3 regions of the Faecalibacillus sp. H12 genome follow, and region 3 is predicted to be linked to each of the others. Evidence: predicted binding sites of a transcription regulator. Region 3 holds the regulator's gene; each other region holds the start of a gene.
The links. The regulator HrcA, encoded in region 3, represses chaperone genes, less so after heat shock. The targets are predictions, from matches to a motif close to TTTTAGCACTNNNNNNNNNNNAGTGCTAAAA.
Positions count from the first base shown of each region.

Region 1: the regulator HrcA is predicted to act here: its motif matches at 7,026-7,056, upstream of htpG (molecular chaperone HtpG).
Region 2: the regulator HrcA is predicted to act here: its motif matches at 2,084-2,114, upstream of HUU89_RS06240 (GroES family chaperonin).

Region 1 covers NZ_JABWDK010000001.1:226,373-237,191, reverse strand. The annotation lists gene HUU89_RS01475 (ABC transporter ATP-binding protein) at 1-339, opposite strand, end outside; gene HUU89_RS01470 (Na/Pi cotransporter family protein) at 434-1,381, shown strand; gene HUU89_RS01465 (Na/Pi cotransporter family protein) at 1,461-3,134, shown strand; gene HUU89_RS01460 (DUF2812 domain-containing protein) at 3,189-4,193, shown strand; gene HUU89_RS01455 (hypothetical protein) at 4,222-4,488, opposite strand; gene HUU89_RS01450 (nitroreductase family protein) at 4,488-5,024, opposite strand; gene htpG (molecular chaperone HtpG) at 5,078-6,967, opposite strand; gene HUU89_RS01440 (LURP-one-related/scramblase family protein) at 7,087-7,560, opposite strand; gene HUU89_RS15245 (hypothetical protein) at 7,834-7,956, opposite strand; gene HUU89_RS01435 (nitroreductase family protein) at 8,116-8,625, opposite strand; gene HUU89_RS01430 (Rpn family recombination-promoting nuclease/putative transposase) at 9,006-9,935, opposite strand; gene HUU89_RS01425 (hypothetical protein) at 10,370-10,819, opposite strand, start outside.
Region 2 covers NZ_JABWDK010000005.1:84,402-95,220, forward strand. The annotation lists gene HUU89_RS06230 (BglG family transcription antiterminator) at 1-1,191, opposite strand, end outside; gene HUU89_RS06235 (hypothetical protein) at 1,334-1,942, opposite strand; gene HUU89_RS06240 (GroES family chaperonin) at 2,126-2,386, shown strand; gene groL (chaperonin GroEL) at 2,401-4,014, shown strand; gene HUU89_RS06250 (acyl-[acyl-carrier-protein] thioesterase) at 4,089-4,820, opposite strand; gene HUU89_RS06255 (CapA family protein) at 4,899-6,077, shown strand; gene HUU89_RS06260 (D-alanyl-D-alanine carboxypeptidase family protein) at 6,085-6,912, shown strand; gene HUU89_RS06265 (PAS domain-containing protein) at 6,925-7,308, opposite strand; gene HUU89_RS06270 (hypothetical protein) at 7,428-7,919, shown strand; gene HUU89_RS06275 (MerR family transcriptional regulator) at 7,947-8,786, opposite strand; gene HUU89_RS06280 (SDR family NAD(P)-dependent oxidoreductase) at 8,931-9,707, shown strand; gene HUU89_RS06285 (OFA family MFS transporter) at 9,727-10,819, shown strand, end outside.
Region 3 covers NZ_JABWDK010000011.1:49,194-60,012, forward strand. The annotation lists gene HUU89_RS08830 (AAA family ATPase) at 1-1,212, shown strand, start outside; gene hrcA (heat-inducible transcriptional repressor HrcA) at 1,352-2,380, shown strand; gene grpE (nucleotide exchange factor GrpE) at 2,383-2,940, shown strand; gene dnaK (molecular chaperone DnaK) at 2,959-4,776, shown strand; gene dnaJ (molecular chaperone DnaJ) at 4,838-5,959, shown strand; gene HUU89_RS08855 (family 20 glycosylhydrolase) at 6,618-10,415, shown strand; gene rpmB (50S ribosomal protein L28) at 10,679-10,819, opposite strand, start outside.

The sequences.
Region 1 (10,819 bases), on a different contig from region 3:
TTGTTCATCATAAAAGCGAAAAGATAATTTTTGATAATGACTAAATAACTCATTACGTAAATCTCTTTCCATATAGACACCCATGACATGTCCTAGATAACCTATAAAATAATTACAAAAATATTCAACAACAATCAAACAAAGCATAAAAAGTCCTAATAAATAAATCTTAGAATAATCAATCTTTGGTTGATTTAAAATCGTCCCTGTAATATAGCGTGTTAGCATAGGATAAACGAGCGTAATGGCTGCTGAAATCATCGCACAAAACATATCTTTAAAAAACAAAACCTTATAGTTTGTATAATAAGATAAAAATTTCTTCCATCTTCCTTTCATATTAAAACACCTCCTTCATATATTTTTACAAAGAATGATTATTTTTTCTAGTTAAAAATGATTATTTTTAAAATATGAAAAAGGAGGCTTTTTCATGAACCACGTTTCTTGGACTTCTATTCTAATCGGTCTGGCACTTTTTTTATTTGGTATCGACTATCTTTCTCTTTCTTTACAAGAACTTTCACCAACCCGTTTAAAAAATCTTCTTGCTAAATGTACTTCTTCTACTTTTAAGGCTATTCTAATTGGTTGTTTTATAACTTGTATTATTCAATCAAGTTCTGCCACAACTGCTTTAACCGTCAGTTTAATTAATGCAAATCTCATGACCTTTTCACAAAGTATTGGGATTATTATGGGAGCCAATATTGGCACAACCATAACCGCTTTTATTGTAGGTTTTGATCTTTTTCAATATGCTTCTTTCTTTTTAATTATTGGTGCTTTTTGTTTATTATTTTCTAATCATCCTAAAATAAAAGGCCTTGCACAAATTCTTTTTGGGCTTGGCTGTTTATTTTATGGATTAGAACTTATGTCAATGCATCTTGAAGCTATTACTAAACTTCCTGAATTTATGAAATTAGTAACACTTTTTACAAATCATCCTATTTTAGCCATGCTTGGTGGAGCCATCACCACTGCTCTTATTCAATCATCAAGTGCGATAATTGCTATTGTCCAACAAATGTATCATTTAAAAGCCATTTCCCTTTATGTTTCTATTCCTTATATCTTTGGTTGTAATATCGGTACAACCATTACCGCTTTTCTTTCTGCCCTTAAAACCAATTCTTCTGCCAAAAAAGCTGCCTTCTTTCATTTTTTATTTAATGTAATTGGAACAACTTTTTTCATGATTTTCCTGACTCCTTTTTATCATCTTTTTTTAACATTTCACTTTTATATTCCTATTTCACCTCGTCTGCAACTCGCTTTTATTCATGGCTTCTTCAATATTGTTACTACACTCCTTATTTTTCCTTTTTATAAGCATATAATTGCATTGATTGAAAGTTGTTTCAAAAAGAATTGTTAAGGTTTTGTAAAGAAACTTAACATAATCTTTACACAAAATTAACATTCCTTTAAAATGAGATGTATAGGAGTGTGATTTTATGACATTAGCAGATATCAACTGGCCTTTAATTCTGGCAGGGCTTGGTTTATTTTTATTTGGTATCGATTATATGGGTGATGGTTTAAAAAGTTATGCCGGAGATAAATTAAAGGACATTATTGATAAATACACCTCAAGTCCTGTAAAAGGAATTTTAATTGGGGCTTTAGTTACGTGTTTAATTCAATCAAGTTCAGGAACAACAGCCCTTACAATTGGATTGATTCGTTCTGGTTTAATGAATTTAAATCAAGCAGTAGGAATTATTATGGGGGCCAATATTGGAACAGTTATTACTTCTGTTTTAGTTGGTTTAAAGATTTCTAAATATGCGGTTTATTTCATTATTATTGGTGCGTTTGTTTCAATGTTTTCTAAAAACAAAAAAACAAAATATTTATCACAAATTATTTTTGGATTTGGTTGTTTATTCTATGGACTTGATTTAATGGGAAACAATTTATCAATGATTTCTGAAGTTCCAGAATTTACACAAATTACCGAATTTTTAATGAAGAGCCCTTGGCTTGGTTTACTTGGTGGAACAATTCTTACATGTGCGATTCAATCATCAGCTGCAACGATTGCAATTGTTCAACAAATGTATGGTGCCGGTGCTATTGGTTTAAATATTGCTTTACCATTTTTATTTGGATCAAATATTGGAACGACAATTACAGCTGTTCTTGCCTCTATTGGTGGATCTATTCCCGCTAAAAGAGCAGCATTCTTCCACGTTTTATTTAACGTCATTGGTTCTGTTCTATTTATGATTGTTTTATCACCATTTACCATGTTGATTCAATATATTAATTCAGTAAGTACAATGTCTCCTGAATTACAACTTGCAGTAGCTCATGGTATCTTTAACATAGTAACAACCATCTTGTTCTTTCCATTTATTAATAAGATTGTTGTTATTATTAAAAAAATTATTCCAAATCATTCAAAAGAATTACAAATGGATTTATCAGAATTAGATCCTCATGTGGTTCAATTGTTCCCTTCTCATGCTTTAGCTATCGCTAAAAACAAGATTTTAGAAATGGGAGCTATTACTGTTGAAGCTTGTGAAAATGTTAGAGAATATTTTATTTCTAAAAGTTCTACTGCTAAAGAAGCAGTCGAAGAATTAGAAAATGCAATCAACTTATTAGATAAAAAGATTGCTGAATATTTATTACTTATTTCACATGAACAATTAAACGATCATGATTCAAAAGAATATTTTGCTGATATGAAATCAATTAAAGATTTAGAACGTGTCGGTGATTTATGTATTAACTTAACTCAATTCTTTGAAGCTGTTTATGATGAAAAAGATGATTTTTCATCAGAAGCTAAAGATGACATTATCGCCATGATCAATATGGATATTGAAATGTTGAATCATGCAATGGTGGCTTTTGATAAACATGATTTAGATGATATTATTTATGTTGATGATCATGAAAGTAATTTAGATTATTATAATAAAAAAGCAAAACAAAGACATATTCAACGTGTTACTAATAAAACTGAAAAATCAGTTATTGTCAATTCTACATACGTTGATATCTTATCCAACTTAGAGCGTATTGGTGATCATTGCCAAAACATAGCTGAATCTTATATGTTAGAAGAAGAAAACTTCAAACCTGATTATGAAGTTGATTCTGCATTTAATCAATAGTCATGGATTTCCATGACTATTTTTGTTATGATGTAACAGTCAAAGGAGTCACATATGTATAAATTATTAGATTATGATATAACTGAATATAAACAATTAGAAAACACCTTGAATGAGTTATCTAAACAAGGTTACAATCCTACTTCTTTAGGTAAAATCAGCCGTTTTGAAAAAAATGAGAAACACTATTACTTCCATGTAGATTTACTAATCAAAAAACCGGCAACCCCTAAAAGAAAAGCATTACATGATTTTATTAATGAATATGAAAAACAAATGTTTGATTATTATGGTAAAATAGGAAAATTTATTATTTTTACAACAGATAATAAACGTGCTTTACCTAAAGAAAGACAAAAAGCAATTGATGAATACTTAAGTACTCGTAAAATCTCTGCAACCACTTATTTTGTTTTATGGATTTTCTTTTCTTTTTTTGTCGCACAGCTTGTTTTACAAAAAAATCAGATTCAAGAATTTCTTACAAATGGAAGTATTTTAATTCATTACTTACCTCTTCTTCTATTTGCGACAATTCTTATTCGTTGCCTTTATAAAATTGTTTTAGCCTGTCAAAAAAGCTTTGGAAAGATTATTAAACATATCTTCTACGCTATGACTATAGTTACTTGTGTAGTGGCTATACTTGGATGTATTTTAGATATTACTGATAGAAAAGATATTCCTTTAAATCAAAATATTTTAACCTTGCAAACATTTGATAAAGAAACAAATTTAAAAAAATATCCAAACTACAAATATACTAAAAGTTTTATTGTTGAATCTACTTCTTATTTTGAAGAAAACAACCAAGGTGATCTCATGTATAGTAAAGATTATTGTTTTAAATCAACTGACAAAACAAACACTTTCTTTGAACGTTATTTAAAAACGTATGATGATGTTCCTGTTATTAAAATCGATAAAAACACTTATCTCTTTAAACTTGATACATCGTATGATACTTTACTGTATAAAAAAGAAAATCATTTCTATTTTGTTTCTGCAAACTTTAGTTTAAAAAATGATTATCAAAATATTATTGAGTTTTATAAATAAACAAAAAATCCACCCCAAAGTGGATTTTTTATTTACCTGTAATAATAAGATAGATAAGAAGTAAAGCAATAATAATCATTGTTGAAACAAGGACACGTCTTTCAAATTCGCTATAATCATCATGACAAAGATAGTGTGCTAAATAGTTAAGAACTAACGCCATAAGCAAAAAGATTCTTCCAACCATAAAATAAGACGTATTCATCACCACCGGTTCAATAAGCAATAAAACATCAACCAAATTGATTTTATATTTATGATGTGGTTTGCAAATTTTATACAGTAATTTCTTCATTAATAAAACGAACTCACTTCTTCTATTGTTTTTCTTTTTGGCATACTTGGTTCAATATTTGGATAACCCACACCTATGACAGAAACAATCGTTTCTTGTACAGGTATTTCTAAAAGTTCACGAATCGCTCTTTCATCTCTAATTCCCATAACAAGTGTTCCTAAACCAAGTTCAGTTGCTTTAAGAATTAAGTTTTGATTAGCTAGTCCACAATCATAAACACCCCAACCATTTTGTAATTCGTTGTCAGGACTTCCGTTTCTTTGAAAACCTGCACGATCTTTAACAAATGTTGTCACAATTAAAACAGGTGCATCAGCTATATTTTTTTGATTAAATTCAGGTAAACATTTTTTCTTAAATTGTTCCAACATTTCTTTTGATTGAATAACATGATATCGTGAGGTTTGACTATTTTTCCAACTTTCTGAATAGATAGCTGCTTGAATCATTTCTTCAATTTTTTCTTTTTCTACAGGTTGTTGTTTATATTTACGAATACTTCTTCTTTGTTGTAAAACATTTTGTAACTCCATAATTTTCACTCTCCTGCTTTTATTATAAAAGAAAAGACTATCGAATGATAGCCTTACTTATTTAATTCAATCATAAGCTCACAAATCTTATTTGAAAAAGCCACTGGATCTTCAATAGATAATCCTTCAATCAATAATGCTTGATCGAATAACAATGAAGCATAATCATTGATCTTATCTGCATTATTTTGATAAACATTTTGAATTGCCTTGAAAATATCATGATTTGGATTGATTTCAAGAATTCTACCTGCTTTAACATCTTGACCATCAGGCATTGCATTTAATACTTTTTCCATTTCAAAAGATACACCTTGATCAGATACTAAACATACTGGATGAGATTTTAATCTATTTGATACTTTAACATCCACTACTTTATCTTTTAAAGCTTCTTTTAATGATTCTAATAATGATTTATTATCTTCATTGATTTTTTCTAATTCTTTCTTTTCTTCTTCACTATCTAAGTTTAAATCACCTTGAGCAACGTTTTTGAAAGCTTTAGAATCATAATCTCTCATCATTTGAATCATGAATTCATCAACATTATCCATCATGTATAAAACATCAAAGTCACGATCTCTAACAGCTTCTACTTGTGGTAAATGAGAAATCTTTTCTTTTGTTTCACCACTTGCAAAGTAAATTTCTGTTTGTCCTTCTTTCATGTTTTCAACATATTCTTTTAAAGTAATCATTTTTTCTTCTTTACCAGAGTAGAATAAAAGTAAATCTTGTAATTTATCTTTTAACATTCCATAGCTTTGATAAATACCAAATTTTAATTGTAAACCAAAGTTTTTAAAGAATTTTTCATATGTTTCACGATCTTTTTTCAACATATTTGTAAGTTCACTTTGGATTTTCTTTTCAATACGATCAGCGATGACTTTTAATTGACGGTCATGTTGTAACATTTCTCTTGAAATATTTAATGATAAATCTTGTGAATCAACTAACCCTTTAACAAATCTAAAGTGTTCTGGAATTAAATCACTTGCTTTATCCATGATAAAGACACCTCGACTATAAAGTTGTAATCCTTTTTCATAATCATTTGAATAGAAATTCATTGGTGGTTGACTTGGAATAAACAATAATGCATCATAAGAAACATTTCCTTCTACAGATGTATGAATAACTTTCATTGGATCAGAGAAATCATTGAATTTATCTTTATAGAATTCATTATATTCTTCATCTTTAATATCTTTTTTATTTCTTTTCCATAAAGGAACCATTGAATTTAATGTTTTATTTTCAACAACATCTTCATATTCATCACTATCTTCTTTTTTCTTAGATGTTGTCACATCCATTTTAATTGGATAATGTACATAATCAGAATATTTTTTAACTAAAGATTCGATATGATATTGATCTAAATAATCATCATAATTTTCTTCTTCTGTATTATCTTTTAAATAAAGTTTAATTGTTGTTCCTGTTGGTAAGTTATCTGTTTCAAAGATTTCATAACCATCACTTGCTTCAGATACCCATGTATATCCTTGATCACTACCATAAGCTCTTGAAGAAACTTCTACTTTTTTAGCAACCATAAATGCTGAATAGAAACCAACTCCAAATTGCCCGATGATATCAATATCATCACTTTCAGTTTCATTTTTAAATTTGAAAGAACCACTATTAGCAATCGTACCTAAATGTTCTTCTAGTTCTTCTTTATTCATTCCAATACCATGATCAGTAACAGTCAATGTTCTATTTTCTTTATCAAAAGCTAAATCAATTGTAAGATCACTTTTATTGATTTCAGAAATATTTTCTGTTAATGCTTTATAATAAAGTTTATCTGTTGCATCACTTGCATTAGAAATCAATTCTCTTAAAAAGATTTCCTTATGTGTATATATAGAATTAATCATTAAGTCTAATAATCTTTTCGATTCTGCTTTAAATTGTTTTTTTTCTGCCATAATATATCCTCCTTTAGCACTCCTGCTATTTAAATGCTAAAGATAGTATATTACTTTGTTTTAGCATAGTCAAGCACAGAGTGCTAATTTTTTGAGAAAATAAAATGATTGACTTACAATCATTTATTTTGACTACATTTTTGAGCATCTATCGCAAGAACAATCATCAAAACATAAAAGGCATCTTCGTCATGTTCTATTGTTAAAGAATATGTATCACTCATATGAAAGATTTCTTTATTAATTAAACCAATAATATTTCCTGAATAATCCACGATCTGATAATCCCATTCCCAAAAATTTCCTTCTATTTGCCAATCTTTATAATCTAAAATAAATTTAGGTTTAAAGAAAGTAAACTCTTTGGTAATTTTACCAATATATTCATCATTTTCATATAAAGCAAAACGTGGTAAAAACGTTAATATTTCTTCTTTGATCGTACCAATATGTTCACCATACTTATTATAAATAAAAAGTTTATGTCCAAAACTGAGTTGTCCTTTCACTGTATAGACAGTTTCCCCCTTTTCATCATATATATCATAACTGTCTAGCCATGAAAAAATACGCTGTTTAAATAATAGTTTCATAAGATTCCCTCCAATTATTTTAATAATGTCTATTTCTTCTTGCTTTTTCAATATCTATTACGGTTGTTAAAATGACGAAATCTAAAATATCTTCCTTTAAATCAACTGAAATATCATATGTATCTAAAATATTTTATGATCTTTTTTCAATTCTTCCAATAAGATAATCATTTTCATCTTTTATTTCATAATTATATTCAACATATTCTCCACCAACATTCCATTTTCGATAATCCACTAAAAAATAAGGAATAAAATAAGAAAACCCTTTTTCTACAGCACAAATATATTCCTCATTTTTATAAATAAAAAAACAGCTGATTTAGGATCTTCTTCAATCTTAGCAACAATATTTTCATGAGCATCATATATATAAAGTTGATACATAATTGCCATTTTTTTATAATATATAACCATTCATTATTTTGATTTGTTACATAAAAGCGAAAAATAAAAGATGGTTGTTGTTTAAATAACAGCTTCATCTAGCTCACCTCTTACCCTAATTGTAACAAAAAAATAACAAAACAAGCAAAGATTATTTTGTTATAAAAATTATAAGTATTTAACTGTTTCAGCCAATTCTTTTTTTAAATGATGATTAGGAAGTGGTTCTTTTTGATTTCCATATCCTAAATCCAACATCATAACAACTTCTTCATTTTCAGGTAAATCTAAAGTTTTTTTCATTTCTTGAGGATTAAAGAAATTGATCCAACAACTATCAATTTCTGCATTATAAGCAGCTAACATTAAATGGGTGGCTACAATGGTAGCATCTTCAATTCCTGAATTTCTTTCATTACCTGGATAATCAAAAACGTTGTTTTTATCATAAGCTACAACTAAAACAGTAGGTGCATGATAACGACAAGGTGTACATGCATCTATTTTATCTAAATATTCTTTTGATTGAACAACATAGATTTTTTGTTCTTGCAAGTTTTTAGCCGTTGGAGCAACTCTTCCTGCTTTCAATATTCCCATTAATTTTTCTTTTTCTATTTGTTGTGTAGAAAAATCTTTACATGAATATCTGTTTTGAATAACATCTTTAAATTCCATAATATATCTCCTATCTTTTTTATGATTTTTTTATTTTCTAATAAATATATTAAATATTTGAGCATAATGTTGTAAAAAAAATTCTCAAATACTTGATGTTTTCTATAGAAAAAAGGTTATTAAATAACTTTAAGAATTTTTTTGCTTTCAAACTCTCTTCTTTATCTTCTTAATCATGTTCTTACTTTTTATTGATTTAATTTCTATATAAAAAGCCGTGGAGCTTCAAATTTTACGTAATTGGAACGAAGTCATCCACGACATATATAATAGTATATATTTCAACTTAACAAAAGAAAAAACTGTTGATTTTTATTTTTTCAACAGTCAAAGCAAGCCATTTTATTTGACTTGCTTTTTCTTGCTTAAATATTAACTTATTAATTAATAATTCTTAAAACGTCCTCTTCATTTGTAATATTAAATATATTACGTGTTAATATATTTAGTTTTTCTAATGTTGCACTTGTTAGTTTTAATTCTAGATTATTTGAAATAGTTCCTAGTTTGATTTCTAATTGCTTTTTTAGTGTACTTCTTTTTTCTTCGAGTTTTCCTTCACTTCTTCCAACAAGACATCTTTCATTTCTAAATCCTTCTGCCATTCTTTCCATTCCCTCACACATATCGATTTCATCTCCTTCTGGTAAGTCTCTAATTAAATCTAAACTTCCTGTAATGATGGCTGCATAAATAAAGTTATCTCTATTCATCTTTATTCTTCGATGTAATCCCTCATAGTTTCCTTTATACATCTCTTGGATGGCTTCTATAAAATATCTTGTTTGTTCATCTTTGATCTTACTGGTATCTATTTCTTTGACATCAACAAATATAAATTTCCATTCATTTATATATGCTTTTAATTCTTCTGGTATATCAAAATAATTACTTAGTTTTACTGGGGCATTCCATTTCTTATCTCCCGTATAAAAAACGATCATAACTTGAGGAACTAATCCTTTAATCTTTTTGTTTTTTAACTGTTTTAAATACTCCATCATTTCATAGTTGCCACATCGTATCACCATGTTCTTATCAATCGTACTTTGATGTTCAATACTAAGAAGACAATAGACACCATTGATATCCGTTTTTACGTCAATGTCCCTTCTTCTTTTTTTATCTTCTGCACTTTTTGTATCATCAATAATAAGTGACATATCATTTTCATAACGTACAAGTCTTTCAGGATGAATGACTTGTTTGCCATCAAACAAGATGGCATTGGAAAAAGAAACAAAACTGATATCATTACTTAAGAAGGTACGACAGGCACTATCAGGTGTTAAGTTATTTGTTAGGATCAATTATTATTACCTGCTTTCTTTTTGATTTGAGGTAACTTATCTAGATTTGTTACAAATAAATTGTATCATATATCCTTCTCTATTTTGTCTCAAATTTAATTCAAAAATATTCCCTTTTTTATTATTTTATCTTTCCTTTTTTCTTCTTTTAATGGACGGATTATCCAAAAAATAATTGTTTCTTATACAATAAAAGCCTGTCAACAAATGATTTTGTCAACAGGCTAAAATACATATTACTAGTCTAAATCAGCACCAATTATCCCCTATACTATAGTTTTCTATAAACCCTTATAAATACTCATTTATTTATATACAATTCTATATAATTTCTATTGATTTTTTACTGTTTTTTAGCTTCATTCGTCCATTTGTCGTCCACAAAAACAAAAAAGAACCTACTCAAAATTGAGTAGGTTTTATGTACATTAATATTAACCGTGTTTGTAAGCAGAAAAGTCATGATCTATACCAAAAATATGAAATATAGCCTTACATTTCTTACTTCTATATCCAATCAAGCGATATTTATTTCCTCCAAATCTAATAACCCATACTTTAGTATCTCTAGTAAGGTTTAATTCATTTTGAGGATCTAGTGCATTAAAATTGATTTGTGAGTAATCTAGCAATTCTCTTCCACCTTGAAATTTATTCTTACTTCTCAAGGATTCCCACCCATCAATACTCATTCTATTTAAACAATCATGAAACGCATTTAAAACATCTATATCGTCTCTAAAATTCCTGCTTCCTTTAAATCCTTTTAAATTATAATTATCTTGATTTGTAAGATACTTAAAAGAAAATAATATCGTATCATGTTCATTCATGAATAAACATTTCATTTTCACGTCTAATTTAGATAATTTATTATTTTCTTG
Region 2 (10,819 bases), on a different contig from region 3:
ACAAACAATTCCAATACGATTATAAGATAACAATTTACCTTGTTTTTCCTTTTCCATATGTGATGCAAAATGCATCGCTACAAAACCAATTTCATCAAATGTCACTTCAACGTTGTATTTTTCATGTAACATGCTACAAAATTGAAGAGCGATATTAAACATCATTGGGTATGTAATATTTAGCTCATTGGCTAATGGATTTTGATATGAAATTTTATTATGTAATCTATCTATTAATAATGAAACATGTGTTAACAACATTTTCTTAAAGTCTTCATCTTCAAGAAATTTCGTATCATATTTTTCATCTATTTGTTTTATAAATTCTTCAATGTCTTCTTTTAAATAATTTGTAAAAGAAGATATTGAACCTATTTCTCTTTTTATATTTTTTTGTAAAACTTTTAAAATCTCTTCTATGCTTTTTTTACTTAATCCTATAGCATATTTCTTTTCTAATATTCCAACTAAGAATTCAACAATTCGATGAATTTCATTATTTTTATCAAAAATAAATTCCTCTTTTTGTTCATCTTGTCTGTGTGCAATATAAATAACAATTTTTAAATACTCAATCACATTTAAAAGTTCATTATAGTTGATTTTCAATCCTTCTTTATTCAACTGTCTAATTAACTTTTGTTCAATGTCATTAAATTCTTCAATAACATCATTTACTGCCGTTTGAATAAAAACATTTTGATTTAAATATTCTTCAACTAAGTACTTTTTAAAAGATGTCAATTCATAACGTAACAAAATACCATAATGTGTTTTTCTTTCTAATTCAAAATGATAATTCTTTGCTAGATTTTCAACATCATTCATATCATGCTTTATAACAGTCTTAGATACTTGAAAAGTATCTGCAATGTTATTCATAGAAATATATCCAGTTTGAATAGCAAGATAAGCTAAAATTTGTGCTGGTCTTTCTTTAACCTGAAAATAAATACCTTCATTTAAGCTTTCCATAAAATCTTTAAATAATTCTTCATTTGTTATTTCTAAGAGATATCCAGAACCTCTTTTGTTATGAAATGTAAAACCTTTTCGAGGAGAAATACGCATTAAGTATGATAAATCATTTTGAATCGTTCTTTTTGAAACATCATACTTTTGAACAAAGTAATCTAGTGAGAGATATATATTTGAATTTATAAAATCTTTCATAATTAGATACATTCTCATTGGTATTTCCACCTTCCTCTATCTTTATTATATCAAATTAAAATTTTGTCAAAAGGAAACCTTCTACATTTAAAAATGCAATAATTTTCCTAATCTCATCAAAAAAGAAGTCTAACGCTATTAGACCTCTAGAAATTATCTTTTAATCAAAATAAGTAATTTTTAAATCTTTAAAGAAAGCTTCTGTTCCAATATCTACAAAGAAACCAATATTTCCTCTCATTGATTTATCATGAATCATTTGATCGACCACTAATAATGGTTGAAGATCATCATTTAAATAGAAAATTGCTTTTTCATCTTCAATCACCGCTTTTAAACTAATCCATTCATTTAAGTCAATGTCTACTTGATTTTCATATTTTGTAATGTCATGTTCTCTAAAATAGGCAAATGTATAGGTTGGATAAGAAAAATATTGACAACCATGTTGTTTCCTTACCGGGTCATCACATTGTCTACCATTTGTAGGTCTTACATAAAATGATTCAAATTTTGTATCATCTTCATGAATACGATATGCAATACCAATAAATCCTCTCGCAAAATCTGGTGCCTCTTTTAATAAACGACTAAGCATCTTTACTTCAATAATTCCATTATGAAATGATGAATCAACTAATTTAGCGTACGTATTTTCATCATATTCATTAATCTTTCCACTTTTAACAACTCTTAAAACCTTTTCATTATCAATAACTTCATTTGAAATATGTGTATAATTTTCTTTCCAATTTTCTTTATTAATCATTTCTTATCCTTCCTTTCATCAACATCTTAAAATATCTTTTTTATTTGGTAAAGTAGGCACTTTTTTGTAACTATGTTTAGCACTTGATTTGCTAGAATGCTAAAAAATTCATATTCAGTTAACATAAGAGTCTATAATACAAATTAGCACAAGGATATGGTGAGTGCTAAAGGAGTGAATAGTATGATTAAACCATTGCATAAATTTGTATTAATAAAAAAAGAAGAAAAAGAAAATAAGACAGCAAGTGGAATTGTTTTATCGACTGAAAAGAAAGAAGTTCCTTCGATTGCAAATGTCATTGCCGTTGGTGATGAATGTACTTCATCATTAAAAGAAAATGATCGTGTTATTTACAAAGAATATTCAGGTACGAAAGTGACTGTTGAGGATCAAGATTATATTGTTATTGATGAAAAAGATATTATTGCTAAGTTTGAATAAGGGGGCAGATATTTATGAGTAAAGAAGTAAGATTTTCAAATGATGCACGTCAATCAATGTTAAAAGGTGTTAATGTTTTAGCGGATGCGGTAAGTGTCACATTAGGTCCTAAAGGACGTAATGTGGTCTTAGATAAAGGTTATGGTTCTCCATTAATTACAAATGATGGTGTAAGTATCGCTAAGGAAATAGAACTTGAAGATAAATTTGAAAATATGGGTGCTAAACTTGTATATGAAGTAGCCAATAAAACTAATGATGTAGCAGGTGATGGTACAACCACAGCAACTATTCTTGCTCGAAATATGATCGTGAATGGATTGAAAGCTGTAGATAAAGGAGCTAATCCTGTTTTAATGCGTGAAGGTATTGAAAAAGCAGGTAAAGAAGTTGCTGATGTTGTTTTGAAAAATTCACATAAAGTAGAAACAAGTCAAGATATTGCTTCAGTAGCGACTATTTCAGCTGGTAATGAAGAAATTGGGCAATTGATTGCTTCAGCAATGGATAAAGTTGGTAAAAATGGAATTATCAACGTTGATGAATCTAATAGTTTTGACAACGTCTTAGAAATCAATGAAGGTATGCAATATGATAAAGGATATGTTTCTCCTTATATGGTCACAGATCATGATAAAATGACTGTTGAAATGGAAAATCCTTATATCTTTATTACAAATCATAAAATCAATAATTTACAAGAAATTCTTCCAATTCTTGAACAAATCGTTCAAAGTAATAAACCATTATTATTAATTGCTGATGACTTTGAAAACGAAGTTATTTCAACCCTTGTTTTAAATAAACTAAGAGGAACATTCAATGTTGTCGCAACAAAAGCTCCTGGATTTGGAGATAACCAAAAAGAATTATTACAAGATATTGCTGCTTTAACTGGTAGTACCTTTATTAATAAAGATATTTCTATGGAATTAAAAGATGTTACTCTTGATCAATTAGGAACAATTAAAAAAGTAATCGTTACAAAAGATCATACAACAATGATTGCTGGTAATAATCCATCAGATAATTTAAAACAACGTATTGAAAGTATTGAAAATCAATTAGCGAAAACAACTTCTTCTTATGATCAAAAACAATTAAAAGAACGTTTGGGTAAATTATCAAATGGTGTGGCAACAATTAAAGTTGGCGCAACAACTGAAAGTGAATTAAAAGAAAAGAAATTACGTATTGAAGATGCTTTAAATGCCACTAAAGCCGCTGTTGAAGAAGGTATTGTTATTGGTGGTGGTGCTGCTTTAGTAGAAGCATATAAAGAAGTTAAACCTCAATTAAAATCTGATAATGTAGATGTTCAAAAAGGTATTCATATTGTCATGGAAGCCTTATTTGCTCCAATTCAACAAATTGCTGAAAATGCTGGATATAATGCAGAAGATATTGTTGAAAGCCAAAAAACTGCGCAAAAGAATTATGGTTTTGATGCTAAAAATGGACAATGGGTCGATATGTTTGAAAAAGGAATCATTGATCCAACTAAAGTCACTCGTAGCGCATTATTAAATGCTTGCAGTATTGCTTCATTATTCATTACAACCGAAGCAGGTATTGCCGATGCAAAAGATACTTCTAAAAACGAAGTTCCAACTCCTGCAATGTATTAATAGATAAGAAAAGTGATTCTTGTTTTAAATGAGAATCACTTTTTTCTTAGTATATTATGATATAACTTTATCCATTATTCTTTCTTTTCTTTAAATCTTCCTGATATAACAAAATGTATTTGTTCTGCAATCTTAAATTCTATTTTAAAATGATCATCTTCTTGCCCATAATATAAATCCACAATACTCTCTGGAGCAATTTCCTTTTGATAGTGCATTGTCATTTCTCCAATAAAATATTTTTCTAATACGTTTTGAGGAAGAAGATCCATGACCCATTCAAGATATCTTGCATTATTCATATGCTTATTTAAATCAATATCACTATACATGACTTCTCTTGTTTGAACTTTTTGAGTCTCTATATCTAAAAGCGGCTCGTATTTTTCTACAAAACTCGAATATTCTTCACATTCAGGAATTGTAATTCCTACTTTTTGTGGTCTGACAATTCTTCTTTTTTCAATATCTATTAATGTCCAAATAGAATAAATGCCTCCTACAACTTCATCATTGATTTTTAAATCATAGGTTCTAAAATATTGAATTTTTCTTTCCCCTTTAGCACGGGTAGAAACTATCAGTTCCTCTCCTACTAATAGTGGTCTTTTTAATTTAACTGTTTGCTTAACTAATACCCAACCATATTTTCCATTAAAATTTTCCTTCCACAAACCTATTTCCATCGCATTTTTAGTTGCAAGATTAGAAAGCTTTGATAATAAATCCGCATATTTATATTCACCATAATAATCGGCGTTTTGGTATTCTATTTCATATCGTTCACATGTTTCACTATTTTTCATTTTTTTTCTCCAAAATGTTTATTTTTTATTAAATTAATAATAATATATTTATAATCAAAAGGAAAGGCTGGAAAATATATGAAAAAAATAAATAAGAAAAAAATATTCTTTGTTTCAATCACTTTCTTAATAACACTATGTTTATTTTTTTATTTTATATTTTCTTATTATTCTACTCCTATCCAACCTAGAACAATACATAAAAAAAATAAAAAAAACACATCCTACCCTACTGTTTCCTTTGTTGCAGTAGGAGACAATATTATCCATGAAAATGTTTATCAATATGCCTTAAAACAGGGAAATGATACAACTTATAATTTTAAACCTTGTTATCAAAATATAAAAAAATATATTTCTGATCGTGATTTAGCTTATATTAATCAAGAAACTTTGATTGCTGGTGATTCTTATGGAATTAAAGGTTATCCTAATTTTAATTCTCCTGAATCTTTAATTGATGATCTACAAGATACAGGATTTAATATGGTCTCTAGTGCTACAAATCATTCCATGGATCTAGGAAAAAATGCTTTGATATCATCTGCACATATTTGGAAACAACATTCCGATATTCTCTTTTCTGGGCTATATGAAAATCAAGAAGACCGGCAAACAATAAGAGTCATTGAAAAAAACGGAATTCGTTTTAGTCTTTTAGCTTATACTTTTGGTGTTAATGAAACAACCAACTATAAATCTATTCAAAAACAATTAAAAACGTATCCTTATATATTAGGACAATTAAATAAGGAACAAATTAAAGAAGATGTAAACAACGCTAAAGCTCAAAGTGATGTAGTTATTGTAGCTGTTCATTGGGGTAAAGAAGGACATAGTGAATTATCTGATTTACAACAAGAATATGCTCATTATTTTGCTGATTTAGGTGTTGATGTTGTAATTGGAAATCATCCTCATTTAATTCAACCTATTGAAAAAATCAATCATACACTTGTTATTTATTCTTTAGGTAATTTTTTAAGTACGATGAAAGATGTTTATAATCAGTTAGAAGGAATGGTATGTTTGGATTTTGTTAAAAAAGAAGATGAAATCAGTATTGAAAATATTCAATATGTTCCTCTTGTCAATCATTATAATGATAATGTTGTAACTATTTATTCACTTAAAGAATATACTTCTACTCTTGCTAGTCAACATAGTATTTTAAAAGATCAAGCTGATATCATTAAAGAATTCAAAAATTATGTTAAACAAATGATTAGTAATGATGATATTGATATAGAAATGTGAGGTTTATATGAAGAAAAGAATAAGTCTATTAATATTAATAATCTGTATGGTTGGTGGTATTGTTTTTTTCTTTCCTAAAAAGAATACTCAGGAAGTAAAAATGGTAAAAAAGAAACAAACACCTGAAATAAGTTTTTATCATCAAGAATATAAAGAAAGATATGATACCTACCAAAAAGCACACCAAGATCTAAGTAAAAAAGAAGTTATTACACTTGTAAATATGAATCGTGATTTTGATTTTTATGGAAAAATCATCAAACAAGAACATCCTAATGATTTAAATACAATTGTTAATAAATATTATCAATTAGATGAAACCTATGAACCGAGTGATCTTGTTGAAATAAATACAAACGCAGGTACTTATGGAAGTTCTTATAGTAAACATACTGCTAGAAAAGTGGTTTATGATGATTTTCAAGCTTTAAAACAAGCTTGTATAAATAAAGGTTTTGAACTGTATGTGACTTCAGGCTATCGTTCAACAGTTTGGCAAAAAGAAATTTATAACCATATGGTAGAAACTTATAGTGTAGAAAGAGCAGATGAAACTTGTTCACGTCCTGGTCATAGTGAACATACAACGGGGTTAGGCTTAGATATTGCTTTAGATCAATATAAATATGAAGAAGTTGAAAATCACCCTCAATATTCTTGGTTTTTAAGTCAACTAAGTAATTATGGTTTTATCTTACGTTATCCAAAAGATAAAGAGGAACTAACAGGGTATAGTTATGAATCTTGGCACATTCGTTATGTAGGAAAAGACCTAGCCCAAAAAATAGAAAAAAGTGGTCTAACTTTTGATGAATATTATGCTAGAAACTATTAGAAGATAGCAAAGCTATCTTCTATGTTTCCAATATTCAGTTACAGGAACTTTAAGATTGCTTTCATCCCAAGGCATCTCATGTCTTTCAAAATAACCAATGACGTGTTTATTAGAATCTCTAACAGGTACAAAGAATTCTCTTTCACCTGTTTTAGTATTATAAGTTTCAAACATTTCATCTTCACCAGCATCGGCTCTTTTTAAAAATTCTTCAATTTTAACTTTAGAGTTTTCACTATGACAATTAAATAAACTTTGATTGATTTTTACACGCTCACCATATCTTTCTTTAGCTGTTTTATTCATATAGCGCACAATATGTTGTCGATCAACAAAAACAATTTCATAACTATAAGCATCTAAAATACTTTCTAATATTTCCTTTGTAATTTCCATTGTGTTCTCCTTTTTTATCATTGTAACATATTTGCCTTATTAATAGGTATTTTTCCTACTATACTATTTTTGTTTTTTCTTGTATAATAATAAGGTAATTATTTAAAGGAGCGTCTTTTATGGGAGATTTAAAATATTTATTACCTATTTTAGTAGCTGTTATTTTAGTGTGGATTACTTATCTTGTCATTAATTTCGTAGCTACAATTATTAAAACAAAGAAGAAAGATGATACCATGGTTTGTGGTTTAAACATGCAAGGAAAAATATTCTATGCAATCATTATTGTTATTTATTTAGTAATGCTTGTTTATTGTATTTATTACATGATTACGCATTTATTAAGTGGCGATGTTGATAGTGTTTATTTACCATTAAATGCTTTCACAATTTATTCTTTTGTTTTCTATTTAATGATTCAATGGATTATTTTCTTTGGACAAAAACAAGTTTTAATTGGTCGTGTTTTATTTGATTATAGAAAAATTAAAAGAGTCACTTATCCAAAGAAAACAAAATTACGTTTTACTTATGGACAAAAGACATTAGAAACATATATTCGCTTTATCGATGATTCTATTCTTAAAAAATCATTACAAAGAACAAGATAAAAAGCAATTTCGGTCGAAATTGCTTTTTTATTTGATGGGAATCCAAATATTATGATAATTAAAATATTCTTCTTCTGGTTTCCACATTGAAACCACTTGAGAAATCACATCTCCTGCGAGTTGGAGATTATTTTTTTCCATATAATCAAAGGCGGGCTGTAAAACCTCATATGTCAGTATTTGACTCGAACGAGAAGGAACGCACATATAAAGACATAACTGTTCAGGATAGTAATGAACATATTCACTTTCCTTGATATCAAGTACTCCCGCAAATTCTTCCTCTACCCCTATTCCATAGTAGAATTCCTTATTTTCATTTTCAATATGTTCTTTAGGAAAAAGTGCCGTAGAAAAAACAAATGGTATTTTTTGACAAAATTCTTTAAGTTCTTCACGTTCTTCTTTCTTTAAATCTATCGTATAACATTTTTGTGTATCAATACGATAGATTCCTGGTCTTTTTTGTAAAGTAAAGTTTAAGTTTTCACTTCGACTAATGAGTTTTCGATTGGTACGTAGTCTTTTTAATAAATTCATTTGATAAATAATATTCTTTTGAATGATTTGTTCTTGTTCTTCTAATAAATCATCAATTTCTTCTAAAGACTTACTTTGGAGTATTCCCGCTGTTTCTTCAATTGATAATCCAAAGCCAAGATAACAACGTGCACGAATCAGCATATGAAGATCCCAAGTTGTATAATAGCGATATCCTGTTTCTTGATCATGGATGGGCGCAATGATTCCTTTTCTTTCATAATAACGAATTGTTTCAGCTGTAATTCCTAGTATTTTAGCAAGTTCTCCTATTGTATAAGTATTGTACATAATCCCCCAACCTTCAAATTGTTTTAAAGTTTTCACCAAATTATAACATATTTTCCTCTTTTTTGACCTTATTTGATACTTTTTTACCCCCTTGACTCTCAAATCGTTTGAGAGTTTAAAATGACTTTGTTAAAAAAATAACATGTGATGTTAAATAAATAACAAAGGGAGAGAAAAATTATGGAAGAAAAAAAAGTTGTTCTTATTACAGGTGGAGCAATGGGACAAGGTCGTGCTCATGCCTACAAATATGCTGAAAACGGATTTAATGTTGTTTTGGCTGATATGTTAGAGCCATCTCATGAAGCATTTAAAGAAACAATTGCAAATTGTGAAGCAAAAGGAGCAAAAGTTTTAGCTAAAAAAGCAAACATTACTTCTACTGAAGATATGGAAGCATTATTTGCTTCAGCATGGGAAACATTTGGTCGTTTAGATGTTGTGATTGCTAATGCTGGTGTTATTAACTTCGGTTATACTTGGGAATTAACTGATGAACAAGTTGAAAAAGTAATGGATATTAACTTAATTGGTACTTGGCGTACTGATAAATATGCTGCTCAATATATGTTAAAACAAGGATTTGGTCGTATTATTAATATTTCATCAACTTCTGGTTTATATGGTACTCCTCAATTAGCTACTTATTGTATGAGTAAATGGGGTATTTTAGGATTAACTAAAACTCTTGCTAAAGAAGTGGGTTCTAAAGGAATTATTGTTAATGCTTTATGTCCTACTAAAGTTAAAACTCCAATGTGTGAAACAATGGATTATGTTAAATTCATTAATGATTTAACTGGTAAAGATTTCAAATCTGTTGAAGAAATGTATGCAGGAGTTCCATTCCTTGAAGTAGAAGATATCGCTAGTATGGTTTACTGGTTAGGAACTAGTAGAGAAGCTGGTAAATTTAATGGACAAGGTGTACCACTTGATTTAGGTACTTTACAATAATAAAGGGAGAAAAGAGAATATGAAAATTACAAAAGCAACACGTTGGCGTGTTTTTGCAGGAGTTTGGATTCAAAGTTTATTCACTTCTGCCACTGCCTTCTTTAGTTTATTCTGTTTGCCATTTTGTAATCAATTTGGATGGAGTAATTCAGATTTTTCAATGGCATACACAATTTATATGTTTATCTACTGTGCAGTAGGTTTCCTTGGTGGTATTTTAGCTGAAAAATTACAACCAAGAGTAGCTATTTATATTGGTTTAGTTTTATTTGCTGGAGGATGGATCTTAACTGGTTTTGCTTCATCTATTCCATTCTTATATATTGCTTATGGTGTCATTGCTGGTGCTGGTGCTGGAACAATTTATCCTGCATGTTTACCAACAGCATTAAAATGGTTCCCAGATAAAAGTGGTTCTATCTCTGGTTTAGTTCAAGCTGGAGCTGCTTGTGGACCTTTCATTATGTCACCTATCGCTCAAATGTTAATTGATAACTTTGGAGCACCAATGGCTTGTAAAATTTTAGGTGTTGTATTCTTAATCGGTGTTGGAGCTGTTGCTTGGATGATTGTTCCTTGTCCTGATGGATGGACTCCTAAAGGTTGGGTACCAAGTGCACAACAAAGCAAAGAATTACATACAAAAGATTATAATATTCCTCAAATGGTTAAAACTCCAATCTTCTGGGTATTATTAGTAATGTTTATTTTCGCTAATGCTGCTGGAACAATGATGGTTTCTGCAACATCACCAATTGCTCAAACTCAAATTGGTTTATCAGCGATGGATGCGGCTTTATGTGTAAGTTTAATGACTTTATTTAATATGTTTGGTCGTTTATCATTTGGTGTTATTTATGATAAGTTAAAAGGATGGAGTTCTTTAATTCTTGTCTTGATTTTAAATGGTATTTCAATGCTTATGCTAACAGTAGCTCATTCATTTGCATACTTTGTCGCATGTATTGCTTTAGTTGGTTTCTCATTTGGTGGATTACTTGTTGTTTTCGCACCAATGGTTAAAACAATCTTTGGTTCTAAATATTATAATAGAAACTATGGTTTGATCTTTATTGGTTATGGTATTGGGGCTTTCGTTGGTCCTAAGATTT
Region 3 (10,819 bases):
AATAATGGTATTCTTAATGATGTGGATAATGCTATTGTATTTTTAATGCGTTGTTTAAAGAAATACTATGGAAAAGATGTTATGCTGTTTATTGATGAATATGATACACCTTTTATAGAAGCAAAAACTGGGAATTTTTATCAAGAACTCAAGGGAAGTCTAGCAACCTTACTTAGAAGTTCACTTAAGAATTCAGAAGATTTAAAATATGCCTTTATTACAGGAATACAAAGAGTAGCTAAAGAAAATATCTTCAGTGATTTAAATAATTTAGATGTCTATACTGTTTGTGACAGAGAATATAGCGAATACTTTGGTTTTGATAGTGATGAAACAAAAAAATTACTAGAATATTATGGATTAGAATTGAATAATGAAGTGAAAGAAATGTATGATGGCTATCATATAGGCAATCAGGATATTTATAATCCATGGTCAATTATGAATTACGCTAAAAGAAAGAAACTCATTTCTTATTGGGTCAATACCAGTGCCAACAGTATGATCAAGACAGCTTTAAAACAAGCAAACTATACATTTAAAAATCAATATGATAAACTCATTAAAGATGGTAAACTTGATACCTATGTTTCAATGCAGACAAGTTTCTTTGAAGAAGCAGATAACTCAACTTTATGGGGATTGTTTGTCAATGCAGGGTATCTTACAGTTACAAAAGAAATAGATCTTTTAAAAGGCAAATATCGTATAGAAATACCAAATAAAGAAGTGAAACAGGAATTTATAAAATTGACAGAATATCAGTTAGGATTAAGCAGTGGAACATTAGATACAGTAACTGAAAGTCTAGCCAAAGAAGATCAAGAAACATTTTTAGAAAGCTATCAAGAAATCTTAATGGTACCAAGTTATCATGATTTACAGAAAGAAAACAGTTATCATATGATGATGCTAGGAATGTGTTTATGTTTAAATAAAGATTATGAGATCATTTCTAATAGAGAAGTAGGAAAAGGAAGAGATGATCTCATCTTAAAAGCCAAAGATGAAAAGAAAACATCATTCGTCTTAGAATTCAAATATCTAAAAGAAGATAAAAAAGATCTTGAAAAAGCATTAGATGAATTATCTAATAAAGCTATTCAACAAATCAAGGATAATAAATATGATTATGGATTAAAAGGAAAAGTCATTTATATTGGACTTGCCCATCATGGTAAAGATGTAAGTATTAAATGGGTTGAAAGTTAAGGGCCTCTGTTAAGTAGACAGAGGTTCTTTATTTTACGATTTTTTTGATTTTTTAGCACCAAGTTATTGACAGTGCTAAAATAAAATGTATAATGTATTTAGCATAAGAGAAATAGGAGTGCTAAAGGTGGTGAACTTGATGTTAACAGCAAGACAAATGCTGATATTTAAATGTATAGTTGAAGAATTTATTGAAAATGCTGAACCGGTTGGATCCAAGGCATTGATGGTAAAATATCAACTTCCTTATTCAAGTGCAACGATTCGTAATGAAATGAATTTTCTAGAAAATTATGGTTATCTAGAAAAAACACATATTTCTTCTGGAAGAGTACCTTCTAAAGAAGGCTATCGTTTCTATGTTCATAATTTAGGAAAAGTTGATTTGGATGAAGGAACAAAAAATCAAGTTGCTACAATTATTAATAAGCATCGTCGAAATTTAAATGAGATGGTGCATGAAAGTTGTAACATGTTGAGTGAATTAACTCATCTTACAAGTGTTGCATTAGGAAATGCTTCAGATGATATGTTGCAACGCATCTCTGTTGTTCCTTTGGATGATGGACGTGTAACAGCAATTATCATTACAAGTCAAGGTCATGTTGAAAATAAAGTTTTCCAATTTTCAAGTGATGTAGAAATGGAAGATTTATTAAGTTGTGTTAATGTGATGAATGAATTATTGATAGGAACACCTATCAGTGAAGTAGCATTTCGTTTAGAACGAGATGTTCGACCAATTCTTACAACGCAAGTGAAGCAACATGAAGAATTATTTAATGCGTTTTTGGAAGCATTCGTTAAATTTGCTTCAAATAGTGTTTATTTTTCTGGAAAAGAAAATATTCTCTATCAACCAGAATTTAATGATGTGGATAAATTAAGAAGACTTGTAAGTGCTTTTGAAAATTCAAAAGTGTGGAAAACTCTACCATTATCGAGTGAGGATGGTATTCAAATCAATATTGGAAATGAAACACCTCTAGGAAAAATGAATGATGTTTCAGTAATCTCTGCTTCATTTAAAACAGGGGAAACATCAAAAGGTTCTATTTCGGTAATTGGTCCAACAAGAATGCCTTATGAAAAAGTAGTGGCATTAGTAGAGTATATATCTGAAAATATTGAAAAGGCTTGTTTAGAAGATAAACAAGATGAGAAATAGAGGTGAACAAATTGGCTGAGGAAACTAAAGTTGAAAAAGAAGTAACTGAAGAAGTTGAAGAAAACAAAGAAGCTGAGGCTGAAGTTGTTGAAGAGGAAAAAGTTGATCAAGAAGATCAAATTAAAATTCTTCAAGGTGAAGTTGATAAATGGAAAAATGATTATTATAAAGTGTTTGCGGATATGGAAAACATTAAAAGACGTATGCAAAATGAACATGCAAATAACTTAAAGTTCATGATGCAAGGTTTTATTGAACAAATGTTACCAATCGTTGATAACTTTGAAAGATCATTAGCAATTGAAAATCCAAGTGAAGAAGTGGCAAACTTCTTAAAAGGATATGAAATGATTTATAAACAAATCATGACATTATTAGAAAACCAAGGAGTTAAAGTGATTGAAGCTGAAGGTAAAGAATTTGATCCTAACTTCCATCAAGCAGTAATGACTGTAAGTGATGAAAACTTTAAACCTGGTATGGTTGTTGAAGAGTTACAAAAAGGTTATATGTTAAAAGATCGCGTTATTCGTGCATCTTTAGTAAAAGTAAGTGAATAAAATAGGAGGATTTATATTATGGCAAAAATTATTGGTATTGACTTAGGAACTACAAACTCATGTGTAAGTGTGTTAGAAAACAATGAAGTAAAAGTAATTGCAAACCCAGAAGGAAATCGTACAACTCCTTCAGTTGTATCTTTCAAAAATGGTGAAATTATTGTTGGGGAAGCTGCAAAAAGACAAGCAGTAACAAACCCTGATACAGTAATGTCGGTTAAACGTTATATGGGTACTGATCATAAAGAAAACGTAAATGGTAAATCTTATACACCACAAGAAATTTCAGCAATGATCTTACAAAACTTAAAAGCAACTGCTGAAGCTTATTTAGGTGAAACAGTAACAAAAGCAGTTATCACTGTACCTGCATATTTCAATGATGCTCAAAGACAAGCAACAAAAGATGCTGGTAAAATCGCTGGTTTAGATGTTGAACGTATCATCAACGAACCAACTGCTGCAGCATTAGCATTCGGTCTTGATAAATTAGATCAAGAACAAAAAGTATTAGTTTATGACTTAGGTGGTGGTACTTTCGACGTATCTATCTTAGACTTAGCTGATGGTACATTTGAAGTATTAGCTACTGCTGGTAACAATAAATTAGGTGGGGATGATTTCGATAAGAAAATCATGGACTACATCGTAGATGAATTCAAAAAAGAAAACGGAATTGATTTATCTAACGATAAAATGGCAATGCAACGTATTAAAGAAGCTGCAGAAAAAGCTAAAAAAGACTTATCTGGTGTAATGCAAACTCAAATTTCATTACCATTCATCTCAGCTGGTGCTGCTGGACCATTACACTTAGAATTATCATTAACAAGAGCTAAATTTGATGAAATTACAAGAGACTTAGTTGTAGCTACTGAAGGACCAGTTAGACAAGCATTAAGTGATGCTGGAATGCAACCAAGTGAAATCGATCAAGTATTATTAGTTGGTGGATCTACTCGTATTCCTGCTGTTCAAGAATCTGTTAAACGTTTACTTGGAAAAGAACCTAACAAATCAGTAAACCCAGATGAAGTTGTATCTATGGGTGCTGCTATCCAAGGTGGAGTTATCGCTGGTGACGTTAAAGATGTCTTATTATTAGATGTTACACCACTTTCATTAGGTATCGAAACAATGGGTGGAGTTATGACAGTATTGATTGAAAGAAATACTACAATTCCAACTACTAAATCACAAGTATTCTCTACTGCTGCTGATAATCAACCAGCTGTTGATATCAACGTATTACAAGGTGAAAGATCAATGGCTAGAGATAATAAACAATTAGGTTTATTCAAATTAGATGGTATCGAACCAGCTCCAAGAGGAGTACCTCAAATCGAAGTTACTTTCTCAATTGACGTTAACGGTATCGTAAATGTTAAAGCTAAAGATTTGAAAACTCAAAAAGAACAATCAATCGTTATTCAAAACTCTACAGGATTATCTGATGAAGAAATCGATCGTATGGTAAAAGAAGCTGAAGCTAATAAAGCTGAAGATGAAAAGAAACGTAAAGATATCGAAACAAGAAATAAAGCTGAACAAATGATCAATGAAATTGATAAAGCTTTAGCTGAACAAGGTGATAAGATTGATGCTAATCAAAAACAACAAGCAGAACAATTAAAAACTGAATTAAAAACTGCTTTAGATAACAATGATATGGCTACTCTTGAAGCTAAAATGTCAGAATTAGAACAAATGGCTCAACAAATGGCATCATATGCTTATCAACAACAACAAGCAAACCCTAATGGTGGTGCTGGACAAACAACATCAAATAACAATGATGATAATGTTGTTGATGCTGATTTCGAAGAAAAGAACTAATTACTTAAAAAACCAAGGTTCTTCCTTGGTTTTTTAAAAGTATTATAGAAAGGATGATTTTATGGCAAGTAAAAGAGATTTTTATGAAGTCTTAGGGATTTCAAAAACAGCAAACGCTGATGAAATAAAACGTGCATACCGTAAAAAAGCAAAACAATATCATCCCGATATCTGTAAAGAACCTGATGCAGAAGAAAAATTTAAAGAAGTTCAAGAAGCTTACGAAGTTTTATCTGATGATAATAAAAGAGCGGCTTATGATCGTTATGGACATGCAGCCTTTGAACAAGGTGCAGGTGGTGCTGGAGCCGGTGGCTTTGGTGGATTTGGTTTTGAAGATGTCGATTTAGGAGATATTTTTGGATCATTCTTTGGTGGCGGGGGAAGTCGTCGTCAAAGACAAAATGGACCACGTCGTGGTGATGATCATTTAATGCGTCTAGAAATTGATTTCATGGATGCAATCAATGGTGTTAAAAAAGATATTAAAGTAACTTATGATGCAGAATGTCCTCATTGTCATGGTAGTGGTGCAAAAACACCAAACGATGTACAAACATGTTCGCATTGTAATGGTACAGGAACTGTTTCTAAACAACAACAATCTCCATTTGGTACATTTGTAACACAAACAACATGTCCACATTGTAATGGTACCGGTAAAGAAATTAAAGTTAAATGTCCTGACTGTCATGGTAAAGGATATATTACAAAAACAGTTACTGTTCAATTAGATATCCCTGCTGGTATCAATGATGGTCAACAATTACGTGTTGCTGGTAAAGGTGGAAGAGGATCTAATGGTGGATCTAATGGTGACTTATTTGTAGAAATCCGTGTAAGAAACAATACACACTTTATTCGTGAAGGACGTAATATTTATGTTACAATTCCTATTAGTTCAGTTGATGCAACTTTAGGATGTGAGGTAGATGTACCAACAGTACAAGGTGACGTGAAAGTTAAAATTCCTGCAGGAACACAATCTGGAACAACTTTAAGATTAAAAGGTAAAGGTGTTAAAGATTTAAGAGGAAATGGATACGGAGATCAAATGGTTAAGGTTGAAGTTAAAATTCCTACAAAACTTTCTAGTAAAGAAAAATCATTGTATGAACAATTACAAAAATTAAGTAAAAAAGAATCTATCTTTGAATCATTTAAGAAAGGATTTAAAAGATAGAATAGCGAGTAAATATAGTGGGGTGAGTTCAGTTTCATCTCACTTTTTTGGCTTTTATAGTTGTATTGATAACTGGATTTTTGGGATGAATACAGTTTTTAAGCGTTTATTAATGGATAAAAAATTTTTTGTAATTGTAGTAGTTTGTTATGTTTTTTATTAATTGTTAAAAAAATCACAAAAAGCGGGATAATATGTTAAATATTATTGAATATATATTTATATCATGATATGATTCTTATAGAAGTGAATGTGATGTTAGGTTTTTATAAAAAAATACGGTCATTTTATTTAAACCTAACCACTTTTTTTAGCGAGAAATGTAAGCGCTTAAACGGATGTTTGCAGTTTAAAAAGAAAATTAGGAAAGGGGTTAAATTAGTACTTAAATAATACGTAAAATACTGGTGAATGATTAATGTTGATGTTAAGGGGTATTATTTATAGTTTTATGACTCGCTTAAATAGGCATTCACAAATATAGCAGAATTACTATTCTATTATAATAATTTACTAATATTCTGTTATTGATAAAACAATTGATAATAATTAGCATAAATTAAAGTTTTAGATAAGGTTTTTGGTTTTATATACCTAATTTACATCATTAATAAAAACTAGTATATGTATTAATTTATTAATTTAAAGTGAGTAGAAAATGAAAGGAAAAGTATCGAAGAATAAGTTTCTTAAAGTAGTTTTACCGGCACTTTTGGTAGTTGCTATTATTTGTCAAGCAGTCGGTTTTCAGGCAGTTTTAGCTAAAGGCAATGTTGCAACAACATCTAGCGACAGTATTTCAAACCTTACAGATCAACAATTACAAGCATTAACAAATCCTATTCTTCAATCTTACAAAGCAGATAGTAGCCATAAAGTTTGGAAAATGACTGACGATAGTCGATTAGCTGTTTTAGCAAATCAAACTAATATCGAAAATGCAAGATTACAAGAAGTGGTAAAATTAGTAAATTCAGAATTTGTTGAAAAAGAAATTATTTCATCTCCGTTAGCAATGGTTTATGCTCAAGAAAAAGATGTGAGTTATGGAGATATTTTGATTGATATTGATCAAACAAGTTCAATTACTAGTAGCTCTAATAGTAAAGAAGCATATAAAATCACTATTGGAGAAAATGGAGTTCGTTTAACTGGTGCTAGTGAAAATGCTATTATGCACGGATTAAGAACAATCCAAAATTTGATTATTACTAACGATGGATTAGTTTACGGTGAAATCGTAGATTATCCAAATGTTGCAGAACGCAGAGTACATGTCGATTGTGCTAGAAAATATATTTCTAAAGATTGGTTTATTCGTCAAATTAGAGAAATGTCATATATGAAAATGAATGCTCTTCAAATTCATTTTTCTGAAAATATGGGATTTAGAATTGAATGTGAAACAGATCCATCTATCGTTTCTGATCAATATTTAACAAAGACAGAAGTGAGAGAAATATTAGCAGAAGCTAAAAAATATGGTATTAATGTTATTCCATCATTTGATAGTCCAGGTCATGTTGATCAAATTTTAAAAGCTCATCCAGAATATGGGCAAGTTAATACTAGTGGAAATCATTATAAATCTGGTTTAGATGTTACTAATCCTGAAGCTATTGCATATATTCGTAGTTTATATGATGAATATATGGATCTATTTGAAGGATGTACTGATTTCCATATTGGTGGCGATGAGTATATGGAGTTTGACCGTGCACCATTTACTACAGAATATAAGAGTGTATTAAATTCATATGCAGTTAAAAAATATGGTCAAGGATATATTTGGAAAGATGTAATTGCTGGATATATCAATGATTTAGCAGAATATGTACATAATCGTGGATTTACACCAAGAATTTGGAATGATGGTGTTTATTATGGTGAAAATTCTTATGAAGGTGCACAAAAAATAAAAATGCATGACTATATTGGAATTGATTTCTGGTCACAAATGTCATGGAATTCAAGTATTGCAAATTTACAAACATTCATTAATAAAGGCCATGATACAATTTACAATATCAATGCAAGCTTTTTCTATTATGTATTACGTAATAGTAAACCTACAGATGGCAGAGAACAACATTCATTTGATAACTTAAATGCAGATCGTAAAATCTATAATGAATGGTCACCTGGAAAATTCCAAGGAAATCCAGCTGTAAATGATGGTTCTGATTTTATCAAGGGTGCTTCATTGGCAATTTGGTGTGATAATCCAAATTTATGTAGTGAAGATGTAATTACTGAAGATATTGCTGATGAGTTACGTGCATTAGCTTCTAAATCATGGAATACAAGTAGTAATTCAATTACTGATTTTGATAGTTTCCAAGAAAATTATACTAAATTAGGTAATGTTGCTGGATTTGAAAAAGGATCTACATTACCAGATGTTGGGGAATTCTTAACAGCGGGTGATTTAGGTAAAATTACTATTCGTTTCGTAGATGAAAACAATCAAGAATTAAAACACGAAGTAATTAAATACGGAACAGTTGGTGAAAAATTTGAATTTAGTGCAGATCCTATTTATGGATATCGTGTAATTGATAATAAACCAATTACTGGTACTTATACTAAAGAAGGTGCTGTTTATGTATTTACTTATGAATTATATACAGATAAAGCAGCTTTAAATAATGAAGTAACAAATGCATTAAAAGAAAAAGATTATATCAATGAAACATTTAGTGAATATAAAACAGCATTAATAGCTGCTAAAGCTATTAATGATAAAACTGATGCAACACAGGCAGAAGTAGATGAAGTATATGATGAACTTATCGAAGCTAAAGCAAAAGCAGTTAAAATAGAATATTATTCATTATATGTACAAAGTACATATCCACTAAAACAAGATGATTATGTTGGTGGATATGAAGCATATAAACAAGCTGTAGATGCTGGTAAAGCATTATTATCTAGCGATACTTTAAATGCTGAGACTGCTAAAGGAGCTTATGAAGCAATTAAAACTGCTAAATCAAACTTAGTAAAACCTGATGGAAACATTCCAACAATTACCGCTACAGATAACTATTACGAAAAGAATCAATGGTATCCAACTAAAGAATATAGTTATGAAAAAATGTTAGATAACGATTTGAATACTAAGTGCTGGTTTGGACAAGAACAAGCAGCGGATAAAGAATTTAAATTTACTTTTCCTACAGCTGTCAACATGACAAGTGTTCAAGTTATTCAACCTTCTAATGTAGGTGCTGATGCTTTAAAAGGTGCAGATATTGAAGTTTCATTAGATGGTGAAACATGGACTAAAGTTGGATCAATTACGGAAAATGATTTAGATTACACAGCAACATTTGAAAAAACAGCAGTAAAATATGTCAGAGTCCGTTTAACTGTAGCTAAACCAGGTTATTGGTATCAAGTTTCTGAAGTAAAATTTGCTTATGAACAACCACAAGAAGATAACACTTTAAGAGATATGATTAATGAAGCTGAAGAATTAGATATAAGCGGTAAGTCTTCCGTTTTAGTGTCTAATATGGTTGATGCTTTAATCGCTGGTCAAAAGGAATATGTTAAAGGTACTACTGATACTACAACTGTAGAAACAAATTTAAGAAATGCTATCGATGCATTAAAAAATGCAGCTGATACTACTGATTTATCAAGATTAATAGAAGAAGTACAAAAATTAAACGAAGCTGATTATACAGTAGATTCATGGAATGATTTAAAAATTTCTTATAATAAGGCATTAAAAGTTTTAGAAAATAAAACTGCCACTCAAGAACAAGTTGATAAGGCTTATGATGATTTAGATAAGGCTATTAAAGGATTAATTGATGCTCCTATAGCAGCGGATAAAACAGAGTTATTAAAAATTATGGAAACAACTAAAGAATTAGTTGAAAAAGATTATACTCTTGAATCATGGAAAGTATTAAAAGATGCACTAGATGAAGCTAATAAGGTAGTGGCTGATGATAATGCTACTCAAGAACAAGTTGATAAGGCTTATGATGATTTAGATAAGGCTATTAAAGGATTAATTGATGCTCCTGTAATAGTAGATAAAAAAGAATTATCAAATGTTATTGAAACAACTAATGATTTTGTTGAAAAAGATTATACGGTAGATTCATGGAAAGCATTTAAAGAAGCATTAGATCATGCAAAAGATGTTTTACAAAATGAAAATACAACTCAAGATGAAGTTGATCAAGCTTTAGCATCTCTACAAGATGCCATTAAGAATTTAAAAACAGTTTCTCAAACTGGAAATAATGATCAACCAAATCAAAAACCAAATGATCAAATACAAACAAGTATTAAAAAAGAAGATGACAATAAAACATCATCAACAAAAAATAACTCTCATATAAAAACTGGTGATGATATGTCAGTTGTACCATATATTTTACTTATGGCAACAGCTGGGGGTTATATTGCACTTCAAAGAAGAAATAAAGAAGATTAAATAATAAAAGCTATATAACACATATAAATGTATGGCTATATAGTGATTTATGATTTAATAAAATGTGTTATAGACTTTTATAGTCAATTTGGAGTTAAAGATAAAAGACATCGGATTTATTGCTTTTAAGGTAATGATCGATGTCTTTTTTTTTGAAAATAAAATTTTGCTTTTGTTGTATTGTTTATACTTTCTACAGGTGTTTTGTTTTTTAATAAGTTGTTTATAAACAAAAAAACAGTACTATGTACTGTCTTCATCTATTATCCAGCTTTTCTTAATGTTCTTAACTCTTTAGCAGAAATTCTAACTTTTGTAGGTTTACCATCTACTAAAATAGTAGCTTTTTGTAAGTTAACATTCCATTTTCTTCTACTTGAGTTTAACGCATGAGAACGAGTGTT